2 regions of the Lysinibacillus sp. UBA5994 genome follow, and region 2 is predicted to be linked to the other one. Evidence: riboswitches for the same ligand, from Rfam matches in the RefSeq annotation. Region 2 holds a riboswitch; the other holds the start of a gene.
What was found. Region 2 has a riboswitch for preQ1 ahead of queF (preQ(1) synthase). Riboswitches for the same ligand answer to the same signal wherever they lie in the genome.
Positions count from the first base shown of each region.

Region 1: it holds a riboswitch for preQ1, as region 2 does, so the genes downstream of both, B3D98_RS10940 (QueT transporter family protein) here and queF (preQ(1) synthase) in region 2, are expected to answer to the same signal.

Region 1 covers NZ_DJAU01000031.1:31,711-42,903, forward strand. The annotation lists partial or broken gene B3D98_RS10930 (ABC transporter permease) at 1-27, opposite strand, end outside; gene B3D98_RS10935 (ABC transporter substrate-binding protein) at 112-1,134, opposite strand; PreQ1 riboswitch class I at 1,456-1,500, shown strand; gene B3D98_RS10940 (QueT transporter family protein) at 1,507-1,989, shown strand; T-box leader at 2,058-2,257, shown strand; gene trpB (tryptophan synthase subunit beta) at 2,316-3,479, shown strand; gene B3D98_RS10950 (long-chain fatty acid--CoA ligase) at 3,523-5,142, opposite strand; gene B3D98_RS10955 (L-threonine 3-dehydrogenase) at 5,331-6,284, opposite strand; gene B3D98_RS10960 (methyl-accepting chemotaxis protein) at 6,636-8,306, opposite strand; gene B3D98_RS10965 (FtsW/RodA/SpoVE family cell cycle protein) at 8,541-9,716, shown strand; gene B3D98_RS10970 (N-acetylglucosamine kinase) at 9,774-10,754, opposite strand; gene B3D98_RS10975 (asparaginase) at 10,767-11,193, opposite strand, start outside.
Region 2 covers NZ_DJAU01000038.1:49,102-60,294, reverse strand. The annotation lists gene queD (6-carboxytetrahydropterin synthase QueD) at 1-196, opposite strand, end outside; gene queC (7-cyano-7-deazaguanine synthase QueC) at 200-859, opposite strand; gene queF (preQ(1) synthase) at 964-1,464, opposite strand; PreQ1 riboswitch class I at 1,590-1,636, opposite strand; gene B3D98_RS12780 (S8 family serine peptidase) at 1,946-5,689, shown strand; gene B3D98_RS12775 (amino acid ABC transporter ATP-binding protein) at 5,889-6,617, opposite strand; gene B3D98_RS12770 (amino acid ABC transporter permease) at 6,645-7,310, opposite strand; gene B3D98_RS12765 (transporter substrate-binding domain-containing protein) at 7,342-8,124, opposite strand; partial or broken gene B3D98_RS12760 (IS4 family transposase) at 8,505-8,854, opposite strand; gene B3D98_RS12755 (TetR/AcrR family transcriptional regulator) at 9,031-9,609, shown strand; gene B3D98_RS12750 (acyltransferase family protein) at 9,708-10,916, opposite strand.

The sequences.
Region 1 (11,193 bases), on a different contig from region 2:
CACTGCGCCAAATAATGCTAAAAACATCGTTGAATCATCTCCTAAATCTCTTTATTATTTATATCACTTGTAAAATGAAGATAAAGCGGGGATAGTGCACCCCGCTTCGTTTTACTGTTCTAGAATTTCGGCACCCCAAGAATCTTTAATTTCGATGCCTAAATCATCTGCAACTTTTTTATTGATTAATAATTTCAGATTTTGTGGGTATTGTGCTGGTGTATCGGCAGGTGTAGCTTCACCTTTTAAAATTTTCACAGCCATTTGACCTGCTTCATAACCGATATCGAAATATTCAAAACCATAAGCTGCTAAACCGCCACGTGCTACAGAATCTAGTTCTCCTACAATTAATGGTAATTTATTAGTATTGGCAACATCAATTACCGATTCTAATGCAGAAACAACTGTGTTATCAGTAATAATATAGAAAGCGTCTACTTTACCAATTAGAGACTCTGTCGCTTGTTTTACATCCGCTGAAGTAGATGCTGATGCTTCTACCACCGCTAAACCTTGTTCGTCCATAACCTTTTTCACTTCTGAAACTTGTGCAACTGAGTTTTGCTCACCCGCATTGTAGACCATCCCTACTTTTTTCGCACCAAGTTCTTTTAGGAATGCTACAGTTTTAGAAATCGTTTCTGGATGTAAATCGATTGTGCCTGTAATATTTTTCCCTGGCTTCTCCATTGAGTCAATTAGCTGTGCACCAACAGCATCTGTAACAGATGTAAAAATAATTGGAATATCACTTGTTGCTGTTGCAGCGGCTTGTGCAGAAGGTGTAGAGTTTGCAAAAATTAAATCTACGTTTGCACTTACTAGATTGTTAGCAATTGTTGTGTTAAGGCTATTATCTCCCTGTGCAATTTGTGGATCGTAGTCAACTTTTAAACCAGCATCTTCAATTGCTTTTTTAAAGCCTTCCGTTGCTGCGTTTAACGATGGATGCTCAACAATTTGAGTAATCCCGATTTTATATGTTTTATCATCTGCATTTCCGCTCTCACTTGCATTGTTTTTTTCATTTCCTTTTGAATCTGCTGTACCTGAGCCACCGCTACCACAAGCAGCAAGAAGCAACACTAATCCAAAAAGAAGGAATGACAACTTCTTTACATTGCTTTTCACAAATAATCCCCCCGATTATATTCTCGAATATCTATCGCACTTTATCCAAACAAAGTGTGAATGTATCGCTATATTATCGTTATTATCGAGCTCCGTCAACAACATTATGAATGTTCTGACTTTTAAAAGTGACAAAATATTTTAGTTTTTCATTCAATTTGGCGCTTTAAACCGCTAAACTACGCTGTTTTAGTTAATCGATTTCTTTTTTCAACATAGTAAAAAATATTTATGACAATTTTGCGACGATAGGACATTATAGACAAAGTCTGACATTTGACTTCTACTAGATATCTATAATAGAATATTTACTTGTGTGAAAGCACCGTGGTTCGTAACCATCCCACGAAAAAAAACTAAGGAGAAATGAATATGAAGATAAAATTTTTAGCAGCAAGTGGTATCATTGCGGCTCTCTATATAGCTGTAACCATGCTTGTTGCCCCATTTGGTTTTACAGAGGTACAGTTCCGAGTATCTGAGATGTTTAACCATTTAGTGGCCTTTAATCCACGCTTTGCCGTAGGGATTATTATTGGTGTATTGATCTCTAATCTCTTTTCACCACTTGGCATTTACGATTTAGTTTTTGGTGTAGGTCATTCAATGATTACACTTGGCCTGTTTATTTTAATCTGTAAATTTGTCAAAAATATTTGGGCACGTTTAATTATTAATACATTGCTCTTTACATGTACTATGTTTATCATTGCCTTTGAGCTGAACTTGGCTTTAGAGTTGCCATTTTTCTGGACTTGGCTAACAGTCGCGGCGGGTGAATTTGTTGTATTAGCTGTAGGTGCACCGATTATGTATGTATTAAACAAACGCCTTCACTTTAAAAATTTGATTTAACTGACGGATCTTTTTAGATTCGTCTTTTTTCTTGACACTATTCTGAAAATACTCTACAATTCTTTCTAATAAATGCAAGGAAGAAGAGTAGTAGCAAGCATTGTTACTTTTAGAGAGCTGGTGGTTGGTGCAAACCAGTAGTACAGACTTGTGAATGGACTTCAGAGCAGCCTTATCAAATGTAAGGCCGTTTCGCTCCCCGTTACCGGAGCAGGAAAGCGCGCAAAAATTGCGAATGAAGGTGGCACCACGGTTACTCGTCCTTTTTATGAGGGATTGGAGTGGCTTTTTTTTTGGAAAAATTAGCATAGAGGAGTCGAGTTAAGATGAGTACAGTAGTAGAAAAAAAGGGATATTTCGGTGAATTTGGTGGAAGCTTTGTTCCAAAGGAGCTTCAAAATGTTTTAAATAGACTAGATGAGAATTTTCAAAAGTATAAAGAGGATGATGATTTTAAGCAAGAATTAGATTACTATTTCCGTGAATATGTCGGTCGTAAATCCCCTCTTTATTTTGCAGAGAATTTAACAAAGCAATTAGGTGGCGCAAAAATCTATTTAAAACGTGAAGACCTTAACCACACAGGCTCCCATAAAATCAATAATGTATTAGGACAAATCTTACTAGCTAAACGTATGGGAGCAAATCGCGTGATTGCCGAAACAGGGGCAGGTCAACATGGTGTAGCAACAGCTACAGCGTGTGCCATGTTTGGAATGGATTGCACGGTTTATATGGGCTTGGAAGATACAAAACGCCAGGCATTGAACGTATTTCGCATGGAACTTCTCGGAGCGAAAGTTGTAGCTGTCGATAAAGGGCAAGGCCGCTTAAAGGATGCAGTAGATGAGGCATTCGCTGATTTAGTAGAAAACTATGAAACAACCTTCTATTTATTAGGCTCAGCAGTTGGACCACATCCCTTCCCATCAATGGTTAAACATTTTCAATCAGTGATTAGCCGCGAAAGTCGTGAACAGATTTTAGAAAAGGAAGGAAAGCTGCCGACAGCTGTTCTTGCCTGTGTAGGAGGCGGTAGTAATGCCATTGGGGCATTTGCTGATTATATTGCAGACGAAGATGTTCGTCTTATTGGAATAGAGCCAGACAAAGCTGCTACCTTAAACGAAGGAACACCAGGAGAGCTACACGGCTTCAAATGTTTAGTACTTCAGGACGCAGAAGGTAACCCACTCCCTACCTATTCAATAGCAGCTGGTTTAGATTATCCAGGTGCGGGGCCTGAGCATAGCCATTTGAAAACAATCGGTCGTGCTGAGTATGTGACCGTGACAAATGAAGAAGTTTTAGATGCCTTCCAAGTACTTTCTAAGGTTGAAGGTATTATTCCTGCCCTTGAAAGCTCACATGCAGTCGCACATGCTCTAAAATTAGCACCAACTTTATCATTTGAGGAAAGCATTATTATTAATATTTCTGGTCGTGGCGATAAAGACGTTGAACAAGTCTTCCACATGCTAACTAAATAACTCAAAAAAGAGCGACTTCCATTTACGGAAATCGCTCTTTTACCTATACCAATGATTTAGGAGAAATTTCTGCTACATTATCTCGCAGCTTCGCTTTCAGGAATTTTCCGACAGATGTCTTTGGAATTTCTTCTAGAAAGACAACTGCATCTGGTACCCACCATTTGGCAAATTGATTTTCTAAAAAAGCAAGAAGCTCTGGTTCAGTTACTGATTGTCCCTCTTTCAATACAACACAAGCTAATGGACGCTCCTGCCATTTAGCATGGGGCATGGCAATGACAGCCGCTTCTAAAACGGCATCATGAGTCATCAGCGCATTTTCCAAATCAACAGAGGAAATCCATTCCCCACCTGATTTAATAAGATCCTTCGTACGGTCCGTAATTTTAATAAAGCCATCTGCTGTTCGTACAGCAATATCACCAGTATATAACCAACCATCTCGATAGGCATCTGCTGTTCGCTCATCACGATAGTATTCGTTGGAAATCCATGGGCCTTTTAAACGTAATTCCCCCATTGTTTCGCCATCCCAAGGTACCTCACCCGCCTCATTAATAATACTAGATTCGATACCTGCCATTGTCATCCCTTGCATCGCTCGAGCTTCAATACGTTTTTCAATCGGCCAATCTTCCATCCATGACATATAATTAGACAATGCCACGATTGGTGTAGTTTCCGTCATGCCATAGACAACAATATAAGGAATACCATATTTTTCTTCAAATGTCCGAATGAGTCGAGTTGGTGAAGCCGATCCACCACAGCATATCGCTCTTAAAGAACTAATATCTCGTTCTTTCTTTTCCTGCTCCTGTAAGGCACCTATCCAAATGGTTGGAACACCAGCAGTTAATGTAACCTTTTCTTGTTCGATTAAATCCATTATTAATGCTGAAGTGAATTGCGGACCTGGTAGAACTTGTGTAGCACCCACATTGACACTAGCAAAAGGCAAGCCCCATGCATTTGCATGAAACATGGGTACAATCGGCATCACGACATCTCTTTCCGCAATTCCCATAGAGTCAGACATACTCAGCATGATACTGTGTAGTACTAAACCCCGATGGGAATAGACAACCCCCTTTGGATTCCCTGTTGTGGCGCTTGTATAGCACATACCGGCAGGTGCTTCTTCATCAATATCCTCTGGAAATTGAAATTCTTCATCAGCAGTAGCTAATATGTCCTCATAGGATAAAACATTTTGTAATGTAGTCTTTGGCAAAGCTGGTTCATCCGTCATAATGATATAGTGTTTCACTGTCTCAAGTTTTGGCGCAATATTTTCAATGATCGGTAATAAATCTACATCGACCATTAAAATCTCATCTTCTGCATGATTAATAATATAGATCAAATGCTCTTCTGATAAACGAATATTTACCATGTGTAAGATTGCCCCTGAGCAAGGCACAGCAAAATAAGCTTCTAAATGTCGATGCTGATTCCACGCAAAGGAGCCGACTTTTGTTCCTCTTGTCATCCCAAGCTTCGTAAGGGCATCTGCTAAACGACGCGTTCTTTTTGCCCACTGCCCATATGTTAAACGATGTATTTTGTGTGGGCTTGTCCGTGAAATAATTGATTTTCTTGCAAAATAGCTCTCTGCTCGTTTAAAAAAACTAGTTAAAACTAATGGTGCTTGCATCATAAAACCCATCATCCCTTCATTTGTGAATTTCCCCTTGTGAAATTATCATAGCATTAATTTAACTGAATACTATTAATATTCCGAATATTATTATATTTTAATTTCATAATTTAATCTATATATTCCAATAATTTTCTTTTATATATAAAAAAACGGATGAAGTCTAGTCTTCACCCGTTGCCTACCTATTATGAAATTGCTTTTTTATGCAGTTTAATTTTCAATTTTTCTAACATATCTACCGTCATTTTAGCTAAATCATATTCTGCTTTGAAGCCCCATTCTTTTTGAGCCGCTTCAATATTTAAAGAGTTTGGCCAGCTATCTGCAATGGCTTGACGAACAGGATCTACCTGATAGCTCATTGTGAAATTTGGTAAGTGTTTCTTGATTTCAGCCGCGATTTGCGAAGGTTCGAAGCTCATGGCTGTAATATTAAAAGCATTGCGATGAACAAGTTTACTACCGTCTGCTTCCATTAAATCTACAATAGCTTGTAAGGCATCTGGCATGTACATCATATCCATAAATGTACCTTCCTGAATATACGATGTATATTTGCCTTGTTCGATGGCTTCATAAAAAATTTCTACTGCATAATCTGTTGTACCACCACCAGGAGGTGTTACATAAGAAATTAGCCCTGGGAAGCGTACTCCACGTGTATCAACACCAAAACGATTGAAGTAATAATCGCATAATAACTCACCCGCTACCTTATTTACCCCATACATAGTTGTTGGTCTTTGCAAAGTATCCTGTGGTGTATCTTCCTTTGGTGTAGACGGACCAAACGCACCAATCGAGCTTGGCGTGAAAAATTGCATATTTAACTCACGTGAAACTTCTAACGCATTCATTAATCCACCCATATTTAAATTCCAAGCTAACAATGGATTTCTCTCTGCTGTAGCTGATAATAATGCTGCTAAATGCATCATCGTATCTGCACCGAAGTCCTTTGCTAAATCATGCATTCTTTGTCCATCTGTCACGTCCAATATTTCAAATGGGCCCTTAGTATGTTCAAGCTTTCTAATGTCTGTAGCAAGTATATTGTCCTCTCCATAAATACCACGAAGTTTTTCTACTAGCTCAGAACCAATTTGACCAAGTGCTCCAGTAACAATAATCTTTTTCATTTCCCAAAACCTCCACATGTGAACAATTGTACTTTCTGAAAGTACAAAAATACATTAATAAACATTGATTTAATAACACTTTCAATGAAATTCATTATAATGTGTTCGTTTTGAAAATACAACAATTATATTAATAATATTCCATACAAAGAACATACAATCCCTTATTCACAGTATATGAGAACATGAAAAATATTGTGCTACAAAAATATACAAAACACATTTGTACATCTCAAAAACACAAATTATTTACACTTTCATAAGCTAGTTTTGTAACCATGCAAAAAAAAGAATCTTCTTTGCTATTTTTGCAAATAAGACCCTTTTTGAATATTATTCTTTAATATTAAATTATATCGAAAAACGTTTGACAGCTATTTGCAAAACTTTTGATACTTTGCGCAATTCCTTAATATAATTATGGAACTGTTGCTGAGCTGTTAATTGATCAGCTGTTAACGTAGCAACATGCTTAGTAGACACGGCATTCGTATCGGATAAGGCTGTCAGCATACCCGCATCTTCACTTACCTTCTTCGTGTGATTGGCAATCTCTTGAACCGTAGTAGATACTTCCATAATATATGGCTTAATAGTATGTACTTTTTCTAAAATTTGATCAAAACTTGACGCAGTTTGTCCTGTAACAGCTACACCTTTTTCAGTCGCTACTAAAACCCCTTCCATCATTTGTACCGCATAACTCGAATCTAAATGGATGTTCTGTACAATGGATGTAATCGTTTGTGTCGATTGAACAGTTTGCTCTGCAAGCTTACGAACCTCATTAGCCACTACTGCAAAGCCTTTACCATGCTCTCCTGCTCTAGCGGCTTCAATTGAAGCGTTTAAAGCCAGTAAATTAGTTTGCGCTGTTATTCTTTCTATTACCTCAATCATTTGATCAATCGATGCAGCCCGCTCTACTAAATTAAAGATAGCTGTATTAGATTTTTCAACCGCCTGCTTAATAGCTTGCATTTGTGTTAAATTAGCCTGTACAATTTCAGTTCCGCTTTCTGCATCTCTGGCCGTTTTTTGTGCAAAACTTTCTACAACCTGAACCTTTTCTAAAATAACCTGTACATCATTTAAAACCTCCTCTAAGGAAGCAGTATTCGAAGCTAATTTACTAGAAGAAGCAGACGTTGACTCTGAAATAGATTGTACATCCTTCGCTATTTTTAATGTCGTTGTTGATGATTGCTCAGAGGATTTCTGCAATTTCCCTGTCATTTCTTCTACTTCATAAGCACTGTCTGTGACAGTATGGAGTAGTCGTTTCACCTCTGTTACCATTTGATTGTATGACAGAACTACTTCACCAAGCTCATCATGAGCTACATAACTTGCACTGGCAGTGAAATCACCTTGTTCTGCTCGTTTTAATAATGACTTTAGTTGACGGGTTGGCACATTGACTGCCTTCGTTGCAATAAAGCCGATAAGGATAACAAGCAAGACAACCGCTAAGCATACGCCACCTAGTAACCAGTAGCCAAATTGTACATCTTTTTGATAAGCCTGCTGTTGGTCTTTTGCTCGTTGAACCAAATAATTTTGCGTGTCTTCTAATAATGCATGACTCTCCTGACTAATTGGTAAAAATGTTTGCACATAAAACTGATCTAGCTCACCATGGTTCAATTGCTTAAAGTTCTCAATGGCTTCTTCCTGCTTCTTAAGCAATGACTTATACTTCTTAATTTGATGACTCATCTTCTTGTCAATTTCTTGGCTATCTAGATGATCTAAAGGCTGCGCCATGTTTTGTAAAATGGCTGTCATTTCTTTATCGTCACCCTTCGAATCTACTATAAAATCTAATCGACGCTGTGATTCTTCTAGCTCATTTAGCCATCCAATTGGGACCAGTCCCTGTGTGTAACTCTCACTTGCATGCCACGACATTTTCCTTAAATAATCTACACTGAATACACCTAGCAATACATTCGATAATACACAAACAATCATGAGTACAAGTAACTTGTCCTTCACCTTAATGAAACGGAAAAAATGCATGATCCTTGGCTCCTCCTCCAACTCTTACCAATAATGATAGTATAGAGATATAAAGCCAGTGTTATATTTTTGTAAATTTTAATCGAAATATTAAGAATTTATACCCATCATTTAGTTTTATTTAGGTAATTTAACTCGCTAAATTAGCCAGATTATTGCTACTTATTCATACTATTTTTAGAAAAACATTCGCAACCTTCCATACATTGTAAGCGTTCATACTAGAGAATGGAGGTGTTACATTTGACGCAATTCAAGAAGTTAGATTGGAGTTTAGTAATAAGTCTTCTTTTACTCGGCGCTATTAGTTGCCTTTTTGTCCATTCTAGTAGTGTAAATTTTGAACAGTATTCAAGCTCCTTTATTATCAAACAGTTTTTATTTTATGTCATCGGATTAACCATCATGCTTGGAATATCCTTGCTTGATATTGAGCAGTTGAAGAAGATTGGATGGCCATTTTACTTCCTAATAGTTGCTTTAACGGCTGGTCTTATTGTTGCTCCTGAAAGCATTGCTCGAACGATCAATCAGGCAAAATCATGGTATCAAATCCCGTTTTTAGGTTCTCTCCAACCCTCGGAATTTTTAAAGTTCGCTTTTTTAATAGTTGTGAGTAAGGTCATTATTGCTCATCAAGAGAAAAATGTCCGCCCCTCCTATCTAGCAGATTTTTGGTTACTTATAAAAATCGGGCTAATTGTCCTTCCTCCTACGCTACTCGTTTATAGACAACCCGATACAGGTATGGTCATGTTGTATATGGCAATGATTTTACCGATGATTTTCTTTTCAGGTATTCATAGAAAGCTTCTTGTCGTATTTACGGCTGTTCCTCTAGTTATCATCAGTACGCTGGTAGTGCTCTATGTCAGATTTAATGAATTTTTTACAGAGAAGGTTTTAGGTGCTCTATCAGGACATCAGATTTCTAGAATTTATGGATGGCTTCAGCCTTATGAATATACAGATTCTTCTTTTCAAGTACGCCAAGGCTTTATGGCTATCGGGTCAGGAGAATTTGTGGGCAAGGGCTATCTACATAACAATGTCTATGTACCAGAAAAACATACCGATTTTATATTCTCTGCTATTGCAGAAGAGCTAGGTTTTATTGGAGGAGCATTTGTAATCGCGCTACTTTTTTTTGTTATCTATCGTATTGTCGTTATTACGGTAGTAGCGCGAGACCCCTTTATGACTTTAATGGGGGCAGGTATTTCAAGCTTACTAGCCTTTCAAATTACTCAAAATATCGGCATGACCATTGGGCTTTTACCTGTCACAGGTGTCACCCTACCCTTTTTAAGCTATGGTGGAAGTTCGTTATTATCCAATTTTATGCTTATCGGAATCGTCATGATCATTCATCATTCATATAAGGGGTATATGTTTAAAGTAGGAGACTGACAAAATGCAAGTAGAGACATGTATATGCTATTCTCTACTTGCTAAGTTAAGGGGGGATTAATTCGTTAAAAACTTATTCATACTTGCATTATATTGATCGATAAATAGCTTTGCCTCATTATATGGTAATCTTAAAGCAGCTAAAGCGGCACCACCTACCGGTAAGCTATAAGCACCCACGAAGTCATATTGATTACTATTCTTTTTATCAATAGCGATTAATTTTTTAGTAAATAGCTCCAATTCATTAAAAACGCCACCAGCTAGCACTACTTTGACTTGCTTATGTGCAAACGGGTTTTTTTTGTAACAAGCGTTTATACTTTGATAAAAAACATGGCACACTTGATCAATAATTGTATTGGCTTCTCCATCACCACATTTAGCGCATTCAATTGCAACCTTACTTAAAGGTGATATGGTATCCCGCGGATGTCCTTCGCCATATACCACTTCAATTATCTGCGGAACGGATTGTAATCGAAAATATTCTAATACTGCTGCTGTTAGAAGCGTTTCAGGACCTCTTTTGTCGAATGCTTTAAATACCGCTTTTAATGTGCGAATGCCAATATCATAGCCACTGCCCTCATCATCAAAAATATAACCCCATCCTGCTGTACGCTCAATTCTTCCAGATGCATCTATACTAAGTGTAATCGCACCCGTACCAGAAATTTGAACAATGCCTGGCTGCCCCAAGGTTCCCGCATACAGCGCGTTCATTCCATCATTCGATAGTGATAGTTGACAGTCTTTCGGTAAAAGCGAGGTTAATAATGCATAGGTAATTTTCTCATTATTATTTTCTGTTACACCAGACAGGCCAGCATGGCACTTTGTAATGTGTTGAAATTCGTGAGGCTGTTGTCTTTTTAAATTATTTATTAATTCTGTTATCGTCTCTGTAAAATGCTCGAAGCTCATGGATGTGGGATTACTTTTGCCTGTTTCTGCTAGCGCCATAATTTGCCCATGACATGTTGAGATTGTTGCAATCGTTTTCGTCCCACCGCCATCTATTGCCAAAACATGCAAGTGCCTTCACCTCTATACAATTTTAATTGTAGATACAATTTCTCCTACCTCTACCCCTGCATCATTACGCACAAATGCAGGAGACAATGCTTTAATACGCTCAATTGTTTCTTGATTTGTATACTGCATTTGTTCCAATACAGAAGCAATTACATTGGGCCACGGACTTTCGGAGCCATTCATAATTTTCAAGGCAAAACTTACTCCTTCATTTCTTAGAGCAAAACAGTATACACCCTGTGCTCCGCCCTTCGCCACAATATTAGGGTCCTTTAATAATGCTGTACAAATAAAGTTTTGCGCTGCAATGATATGACTCTCTTGATTCATTACTGCTGTAAGTTTTATTACTGCTTCACGAATTAGTTCATCATCAATCAATTCTGGTCGTGCTAACTTTAAATAGGCAATGGCCATGTTTTTTAGCGGAATCGCAAAG
Region 2 (11,193 bases):
CACTCAGTCCTAATATAGCTCGATAGGTATGCCCATGTAGATTTTTACATTTCCCTTCATAATGATGTAGATGATGGGCAGCATCGAAGGTAAATTCTTTGCTTATGAGAACACGCTTTGCATGATATTTCAATTGATTTCTTTGAATATCCACATCAATTCTCTGGAGTCTCTCAACGATTTTAAAATCTGACATGCCTTAAGACTCCTTCCTATAACTTAAATACTCATCAAGCCCTTTATTTCGCAATTTACATGCTGGGCATTCACCACATCCATCTGCTATGACACCGTTATAGCAAGTCAACGTTCTTTGCCGTACAAACTCAAGTGCCCCAAGCTGATCAGCTAATTCCCATGTTTGTGCCTTATTCAGCCACATCAAGGGTGTATCAATCACAAAGGAATCATCCATCGATAAATTTAACGTTACATTTAAGGATTTAATAAAGACATCTCGGCAATCCGGATATCCACTAAAATCAGTTTCACAAACACCTGTTACAATATGCTTTGCCCCTACTTGGCTCGCTAAAACGCCCGCAAATGAAAGAAAAAGGAGATTGCGGCCAGGCACAAAAGTCGATGGGAGCTCACCATTTTCTCCGTCCTTCACCTTTATGTCTTGTCGTGTCAATGCATTCGGAGCAAGTTGATTCAGGAGAGACATATCAAGTATGTGATGCTTGATACCAAGCTCCTCTGTTATCACCTTCGCACAGTCAATTTCAAGACGATGCCTTTGACCATAATCGAAAGTTACTGCCTCAATCTCTTCAAAGCGTTCTTTTGCCCAGAACAAACAAGTTGTGCTGTCCTGACCTCCACTAAATACTACAATTGCTTTTTCCTTTTTCATCTATAAAGACTCCCTTATATCGAAAAAACAGCACTCTAAGAAAAAGTGCTGCTTTCTTCTTAGTTTTTTTAAGAGGGTAGCTAAAAACCTCTGTCTTGCTTCATTTATCGATTATCAATTTTTTCTGGGTTAAGATCGTGGTTCATTAAACGATAATTGGCGATTTCTTCGTATTTAGTTCCTGGCTTCCCATAGTTACACCATGGATCAATCGAGATACCCCCACGTGGAGTAAATTTCCCCCAAACCTCTATATATCTTGGATCAAGTAATGCAATTAAATCATTCATAATGATATTCACGCAATCTTCATGGAAATCGCCGTGATTTCTAAAACTGAATAAATACAACTTTAGAGATTTACTTTCAACAATTTTTTTATCTGGGATATATGAAATGTACATCGTTGCAAAATCCGGCTGATTTGTAAGCGGACATAAACTAGTAAACTCTGGGCAATTAAACTTAACAAAATAATCTCGATTAGCATGAAGATTATCCACTGCCTCTAATACCTCAGGTGCATAATCATAGGAATACTTTGTACCTTGATTACCTAATAGGGTCAAATCCTTTAATCCTTCTTCATGACTTCTGCCAGACATAAAAAAACCTCCTTGTAAAATGTTTCCCAACACTTTTCAAGAGAGGCATCACCAATCATTCTATTTAAAACATAAGTAAACAGATAAAAAAAGCCACGTCCGATATGGACATGGCATATTGTCATGTTTCCATAGTTTTTTATAGAGGGTATCAGCTATGAACCTCTCCCGTTCTAGTCCGGGCATTCTTTTCTTCAATATCGTACAAAAAATAATACAGGACGTCAAATGGATTTTTTATAAAACTCTTAAATGATAAAAAGTATGAATCACTGTAAGTCAATACTCATTTGAAAGTTCTACTTTTTTATTAAATTACTAGGAAAATAGAATTAATCCGTTTTTGACAAAGTAATACTAATTATCAATATTTTGAGATTTTTCAATATTCCGATATTCGAATTATCTCACCTGTGATAAATTGGAAATATCACACTAAACTGAAAAGTGTGATAATTAAGAGCGGAGGGAGAAATGAGATTTGAAAAAGTTTAAGTTTACGAAGTTTTTAAGTAGTATGATAGCTTTCGTTATGGTGCTTTTTCTATTGGTTCCATTATCGAGTGCTAATGCTGAAGATTCGAAGCCATTCAAGCAGGATAGCCAAAGTGAAAGTATACTTCAATTAAAGGCGGCTATCGCTGAACAGCTAAGCTTGTCTAAAGATGGTCCAACTCTTCACGAAAGCTTACAAAATGTATCAGGCAATCAAGAAGTTGCAGTCATCGTACATTTATCTGAAAAGCCTGTGGCACTAGAGCAAGGAATGAGCCAATTGAAAGGCCAAAAGTTCTCTAATGCGCGAGCAAATGAAGTTCGATCAAATGTAAAATCTCAACAAGCACAAGTTAAGAAAGAATTAGCTACTAAAAATGTTCAAATGACTCAAGGCTACACATTTGATACTGTTTTAAACGGTTTTGCAGCAACTGTGAAAGCAAATGATCTCCCAAAGCTGCTTTCAATAGAAGGAATAACATTAATTGAACCTGATGCAATTGTTTACGCATCTGAAGATAATACAATGAAATCATCAGAACTGATTAAGGAAGATCAATTAGAGGCTCAAATGAATACAAGTATTTCTTTCCTCGGCATCGAACAGCTTTGGAATGAAGGAATTGAAGGACAAGGTATAAAGGTAGCAGTATTAGATACTGGTATTGACACAGATCACCCTGAGTTCGCCGGAATTTACAAGGGTGGGAAAAACTTCATTCCAAATTCATCAACTTACACAAAGCCTCGGGCAGATGACGATGCATCGGAAACCTTGCCTTCTGAGCGTCCTGCTGGAACACCCGAATTTAATGAAAAGGGAAGCTCGTTCTATACTTCTCACGGTACTCATGTTGCTGGAACTATTGCAGCAATTGGGGCTAACAATTTCGGCATTAAAGGAATTGCTCCAAAAGTAGACCTTTATGCTTACCGTGTTCTTGGTGCATATGGAAGTGGGGCTACATCTGGTATTGTTAAAGCAATTGAAACGGCTGTAACAGAAAAAATGGACATAATCAACCTTTCTCTTGGTGGGGGGGCTAACTCTGAAACGGACGCTGGTTCATTTGCTATTAATAATGCAATGATGGCTGGAACAATCGGAGTAATTGCAACAGGGAACTCCGGCCCAAATCGAGGAACAATGGGCACGCCTGCAACCGCTCGTTTAGGAATTGCTGTGGGTAACACAACAAATCCAGAAACAATGTATAGCGGTGAAGTGAATGTTACAGTTGGTGACTACAACTTAACAAAACAGCTCCCATTAATGGGAACAACTTTTGGAAGGGATTTAGCAACACAGCTTCAAGGAGAATTTGACCTAGTTGCTATTCCTGGAAACGGAGAAGTAAAAGACTATGAGGGAATCGATGTAGAAGGTAAAGTGGCATTAATCTCTCGTGGCAGTATCGCATTTGTTGATAAAATTGCGAATGCAAAGGCAAATGGAGCAGTCGCCACAATTATTCATAACTTTGCTGGTGGAACAAATGCACCTAATATTTCAGGTACATTCCTGGGTGATTCTTTTGCTTTTCTACCAACATTTGATATGTCCCAAACGGATGGCAATGCAATTCGTGCTGCATTAGCCGGTGGAACTGGAAAAGTTAGCTTTAGTCAATTTACTTCCACAAAGACACTGGGAGATGAAGTAAACGATTCAAGTTCCCGTGGCCCATCTACGCCAAACTTTGATATTAAACCAGATGTAAGTGCACCTGGAACAAACATTATGTCAACGATTCCAATGTATAAAAAGGACTTCCCTAATGCAGATTATGCAGAGGCATATGATCGTAAAACAGGAACTTCTATGGCAACACCGCATATTACAGGTATTGTTGCATTACTTAAACAAGCAAATCCTGATTGGAATGCGTTCGACATAAAAGTGGCGCTTTCTAATACAGCAAAGGTTTTAGATAAAACAAAATACGATGTGTTCTCTCAAGGTGCAGGTCGTGTAAATGCTTATGCTGCTGCACATCCAGAAATTCTTGCCTATGCATTGGATAGTGCAATTTTAGATGGAACAGGAGCTGTTTCAGAAAACTTAAAAGGGACAGTTACTTTTGGTCCACAATCACTTAAAGACCAGAATATTTCCGTAACGAAACAAGTTTTAGTAAAAGATATAAAGGGGAACGGCGGTAATTATAATGTATCAATTGATGTGACAAAATCATTTGGTGATGCAACTGTTACAGTCGACCAGCCAACATTTAATCTAGTTGGTGAGCAAGTGTTAAATCTTACATTAACGGCTTCACAAGCTACAGCTCCAAACGGCTCGGAAATACTGGGGTATATTCACATCAGCGGTGGTGCTACAGAAATTTCATTGCCATTCGCAGCTGACTTTGGAAGTGAGGCAGTAACTGAAATTAAAGATTTAAAGATTACAGAAACAGACCTCTCCTTTAATGGAGATGGCGTGAAAGATTCAGCTGTACTTTCATTTACATTAACTGGCGATGTAACAACTAACTATATCGAGCTATGGGATATTATGAATCCTCAAGGTGGAGAATATGGTGATGGCTACATCGGTTATCTACATGCAGGTACTGCGCTAGGAAAAGGCTCTTATACGCTGAATATCGCTGGGCAATACAAACCATGGGGAACAGAACCTGCCACAGCAATTCCAGATGGTCTCTATACTATTGACTTTACTGGTCTTGCGGCATCAGGGGTAGTTTCCGATTATGTTGGACCAATTATCGTGAAAACGACTAAACCAGAAATTACTGGTTCAGTAGCTGAAGGTGTCGCTACAGGAAAGGTAACAGATAAGTATATCGACTACAATGAAGAGTTATATTTATATGGTTTAAACTACAATTTAAATGATAAATTAAAAGCTTCCTATATTGCGACTGTGAATGGCGAAATACAAGCGCCTGTTCCTTTTGAATTAAATCAAGACGGTAGCTTCACATTCCCAGTAACAACAGAAACTAATGCTGTATCAGTAAAAATTGAAGACGCTGCTGGGAATGTTGGTGAAGCACTAATATTTGAAAAAGATGTAGTTGAACCAAAAGTAACACTTTCTGTCAATCCAACTGAGCTAGACCTAACAGCTGGGGAATCTGCACAACTTACGGTAACAGAGACATCTACTCCTCCAGAAGGTGAAGCAACAGAGGAAGATGTAACTTCAAAAGCAACTTATGTTGTGGGAGATGAAAATGTTGCAACAATAGCAAATGGATTAGTAACTGCTGTAGGTGAGGGCACGACTACGATTACTATTTCATATGGTGATCATGAAGTTACGGTAAATGTTACAGTAAAAGCACCTGTTGTAGAAACACCAATCGTAACACTAGAAATTGACCAAGCTCAGGTTGAAACTAGAATAGGTAAAGAGGTTATGGTTAAGATTACTGAAGTAACTACTTTTGAGGGTAGAAGAACAGAAAAAGATGTTACTACTCTTGCAACCTACGAAGTAGCAAATGATAAAATAGCTACTGTAAAAGCAGGGGCTGTAAAAGGTAAAGGTCAAGGTACTACGACAATTACAGCAACGTATGGTGACCACACATTAACATTTGACGTATTGGTTGAAAAGCCGGGCAATGGCAATGGTAATGGCAACGGCAACGGCAACGGCAATGGCAATGGCAATGGCAATGGCAATGGCAATGGCAACGGCAACGGTAATGGCAACGGTAATGGTAATAATGAAGTTACCGAAGTTGAGTTATAATTAAATAAGTACAGTTCCAGCAAAAAGAGAAATTGCGCTTTGCAATTTCTCCTTTTGCTATTTAAATTTCACTTACTCATGATAAGGTTGGCTGTAACGAGTCTATGTGCAGTTTTTCTGTACATGCTTTATCTAGTAATCGAATATTTAATGCAAAACCATAAGAGATCCTAACATTACCGTTCAGAACCTTTTAGTTTTATTTAAGCATTGTTGCAGTTAAAAATTCTCGTGTTCTCTCCTCTTTTGGATGATTGAAAAATTGTTCAGGTGTGCCGCGTTCAATAATTCTCCCATCATGCATATAGACAATCCAATCAGCTACCTCTTTTGCGAATCCCATTTCATGGGTTACAACAACCATAGTCATTCCTTCTTCAGCCAAATCTTTCATGGTTGTTAAAACCTCTCCCACAAGCTCAGGATCGAGTGCCGATGTTGGCTCATCGAAAAGCATAATGTCTGGTTCCATCGCAAGTGCTCTAGCAATCGCCACCCGTTGCTTTTGCCCCCCTGATAGTTTACTAGGATAGACATCCGACTTATCCTCCAAACCTACTTTTTTCAGTAATTGTTTTGCTTTGATGATAGCTTTTTCTTTGTCTACACCCTTTACCATAACAGGTGCTTCAATAATATTTTCTAAAACCGTTTTATGTGGGAATAAGTTGAAATTTTGAAACACCATCCCAACCTTTTCTCTAATCTTGTTAAGATCATCTGTCCGTGGATTGACTTCATTTCCCTCAATTATAATATTGCCATTATCTTTTCTTTCTAAAAAGTTCAAGCAGCGAAGGAGGGTGCTTTTCCCTGACCCACTCGATCCTATTAGACAAACAACATCGCTCTCGTAGACTGTCATGTCGATATTTTTCAATACATGTAAGTCTCCAAACGATTTATTCAATTGACTTATTTTAATCATTTCCTTAGTGTCCAATTTTTTCAGCTCCTATCTGTCGCTTACTGCTAATTTTAGTTCAGTTCGGTTCACTACAAATGTCATCAACGCTACCAGCAATAAATAGTAGACTGCTACAATGAGTAAGTAGGTCATTTCATCGAAATTATTCGACCCAAGTGTTGTCGCCACATTAAACAGCTCATTCATGGAGATAAATGCGGCTAACGAAGAATCTTTTAAACTGATGATAAATTGATTGCCTAAAGGCGGCAATGCTCTACGGAATGCCTGTGGGAGAATAATCCTTCTTAATGTCAGTGTCTTTGTCATTCCCAAAGAACGTCCTGCTTCAAATTGGCCATTATCGACTGACTGAATTGCTCCACGAAGGATTTCAGAAATATAAGCTCCATTATGTAGCGCTAGAGCAAGGGAAGCAGCCCAAAAATCAGGAAGAAGGAAAATCCCGCTAATTCCGAAGTAGAGGATAAATATTTGAACAATCAGTGGTGTTCCTCGAACCAAATAGACATATATATCTGAAATAAGTTCTAAAATTTTTATATTAGAAATTTTTAATAAGGCAAAGACTAGTCCGATGATGATTCCCAGTAAGATAGAAACCACCGTCAGCTCTAATGTTAAAAGCATAGCTTTAAAGAATACACCTTTTGTTTCCATTAGTATTTGAAAAAAATGCGAAAAACTTGGCAAAGTACTACTTCCTTTCTTTTATAGCATTGGTTTATTCTGATTTTTCGGTAATGTCCTCACCAAAATATTTGATACTGATTTGAGTCAATGTTCCATTTTCCCGAAGTTGTTCCAAAGATTCATTTACTCGCTTCAATAGCTTTGGATTATCCTGAGGCAACACAATCGCTTGTTCACTGCGATTAATTAATTGCTGTCCTTTAATCTTAAAACCTTCCTTTTCAGCAGTTTTTCCTGTAACAAAATCTGTAATTACTGCATCATGACGCCCACTACTCAACGCCTTTAATGCCGTAATATCGCTGTCATATGTTTTGATGTTGTCTGTATACTTGGAAGCTGTATCGGCATATGTTGATCCTTTTGCAACAGCTACTTCCTTTCCCTCTAAATCTTCAACAGTCCTAATTTTACTATACGGTCTGGTGAAAATTTTCGGCCCTGAATAATAATAGGGGGTAGAGAAAGAAACATGTTTACTCCGCTGCGGGTTAATCGTGTGACTTGCAACGGCTGCATCCGCTCTTCCCGTTTTCACCCCTTCAACAATCCCTTTGAACTTGATTCGTTTCTGAACCGGCTCAAGGCCCATTTCCTTTGCAATCGCTTCACCAACCTCAATATCAAAGCCCGACATTGTAAGATCGTCATTTATATAACTAAATGGCTTAAATTCACCAGAAGTAGCAAAAACAAATTGATTTTTATTGATCAGTTCAGATCCATCTTCAAGCTTCTGCTTCTCTCCACAACCAGACAACATGCAGGCTACGATTGTACTTAAGACCAATAAAAACTTTTTATTCAACAACATGTTGGCTATAACTCCTTTCTCTTTCGATTATTCCTACAATCCTTTCTTGCTATATAACTTGCTTATGATAGTTAATACCCAATCCACTCCCAATAAAACAAAAAAGTATCAGGCACTTTTAATAGTGCCTGATACTTTTTCTACAAATTTTGCATTTCAGTGTGGTCGTTTTTACTCTCCAAGCCGGAAATAAAAAATGGGAAATTACGTTAAAATATATGCGTAAGTAGTTAAACAAAGGTAGTAATCAACCACTTTTTACTATATCCTGTGGCTTGTGCAACAACGATGATTAATTCTTTATAAAACGCTCTCTCCTTGAATTTTACGTAGAGATTTCCATAAAGCAGCTTTTAAATAACTACTGATTTGTAAATACGTTCGTTCCCTTTTGAATCGAGGACTTTAATTAAGAAAAGTACATTTTCAGACCGATTTTGTGTCGTCTCAATTACGACCAGTTCATCGGATAAAACAGATGGATTTTCGGGTAACGCAAACGAGTAACAGCAAAATACCCTTCCTCTGTCATTCGATTAAACCGTTCGTAATCTAAGTAGCCACGGCCAAAGATGTACATGCATTCTTTGTCATCAATGAATACTCCTAAATGATGGTGGTCATTTTCGATGGCATTTGTCAGTAAGGCTTAATCCGGATAACAATACCTTTTTGCCATATAGGCAAGGCGTAAATGAAGCTTCACACCAAATTTCGTTTTACAGAATTTTCGCCTATGGATAATTCGATAAATTTAAATGTAATGATAAGATGAATTTCTTTATCTGTCTACCTAATTGGGAGCATATCAATAATAGCTGTCTGTTATTCATAATAATACTTTTTAAACAGTTATTTATAGTAGAATTAATAATAACGTTATTGCAAGAAATGGAGTGAATAAAGTTGGGAAGGGAAGAAAAGAAACGACAAACTAAATTAGCTATAACAAACGCTGCTTTCAAATTATTTTCGGAAAACGGATACGAGTCGACAAGGGTTGAAGATATTGTGAAATTAGCTGGAGTTTCTAAGGGTACTTTTTTTAATTATTTTCCGACAAAAGAAGCAGTCATAGAAGATTTTGAAAGATTTTCAATCTATTCGGAAGCTGAAAAATTAATGAATATCACAAGTCCAGTAGTACCTAAAATACTCTCTTCGTTAATTAATATCGTACATAATTTAAACTATACAAGGTCATTAAGAAGAGCAACTTTAATGGCAACTCTCTCAAGTGCTAATAATTTAAATAATCACATAGATAATATGAATAATCTTCGTGCTTTATTGATTCCAATTTTTAAGTATGGACAAGAAAAAGGGGAATTTACACAAAAATTATCCCCTGAAACACTGGCAGACTTAACTATTCAAATGTTTATTGGTGTATTAACCCACTGGTGTCTTGGTGGTGGCGAAGATGATCTTATTACACAACTTATGATGAGTTTTGATGTTTTCTTTAAAGGAATATCATCATAAAGATCCTGTTGATTTCCAAAGTAATCCTGCGAGAATAGCCTGTGTTATAAAAACTCGCAGGGATGTTGTCAAAGAGAGAATTGGAGACAAGCAGAGAACTAATATATACTCTTCTTATTAAATTTATTCACTAAACCTTGAGAACGTCTATGATTTGTCCCAGAGAATAGTTGACTAATAACCGGTAATTTTCGAATAATAAAATACGATATTAAATGGCTAAATACGATCCCCAATAGTGATGCTAATACGAATTTTATATAGCCTGAAACAGATACACTAATTAAAATATATTGAATTCCAATTAAAACCGGAATATGAATAATATAAACACAAAAGGAATTTTTAGATAAAGCCTCAATCCATTTTGATTTTCTATTTAATTTACGTTGAAATAATTCAATTAAACCAATTGAAAGTCCTGTACATAAAAAGGTCTCATAGACTGCATAAATAAGTGAACTACTATCCCATCCACCCCTTGAATGTGGTACAAACCCAATTACATTTAAAGCAATTAATAAAACTCCTATAAATAACCATAAATTACCAACACTTTTAGGGATATGATAAATCCAGTTATTATTAGCAGCTGTTATTCCCAAAACTACAAATGCTAAATATTGAGGAAAGTGTGCATACTCCATTTGGATAAAACCTAGAACACCAATCCATTCATCAATCGAATAACTTATTCGAACTAAAAAAGTGATTAACGATATGATAATAACAAATATAAAAATATGTTTATGTGTTGGGTAAATTGAAATTTTTGGTAAATTAATTTTTTTAAAAAGATTCATTAATACTAGATATATCAGTGAATAAATAAGAAGATGTTCAATAAACCAAAGATGGCTAAAATTTAGGTCTGGCCAAGATGGTCCTGCCCAATTCAATGGCTTTTCACCAAATCCTAGATAAATATTTTTATAGTATTCATATAACGATAGGTGAGGGTAACCACGAAATTCATTATAATAAAAGTACATTATTAAAGGAATTATTACTATAAATCCAAATAATAAAGGTATACCAATTCTCTTCAACCGATCTTTCAAAAAACCTATACTCCCTTTGTGTTTATACGCAAGAGGTATAAAATAAGCAGAAAGAAAAAAATAAAGACTCATATTAAAGGCAGAGTTTATCCCAAAAAAAACGCCCAAATCAGAATCGACACCCAAATCTCGTACATACCAAAAACCATTTGCCCCGCCATAAGGTTGACCTGCATGGTGGACAATTACAGTGCAAGAAAGAAACACTTTTAAAAAATCCATAAAATTTATACGTGTATTAGACAACTCACATTTCCCCTTTTTGGAAATAACTTCTAAACTATTTATAATACTTTTTATACTCGTGGTCAATATTTATCTTATTATACTATTGATTAAATTTTAGAATATTTATTTTATGATTATTAATTATGACTACGGGTCAATTTATATATGGTTGATTACGTGGAATTTCATATTAATATAAAATGTTTAGGGAAAAATAAAAACGGAGCAGATTGTAAGTGGAAATTCTAGCAGTTATAGGTCCTTTAAAACGTAAAAAAATATCATTGTCCGTACC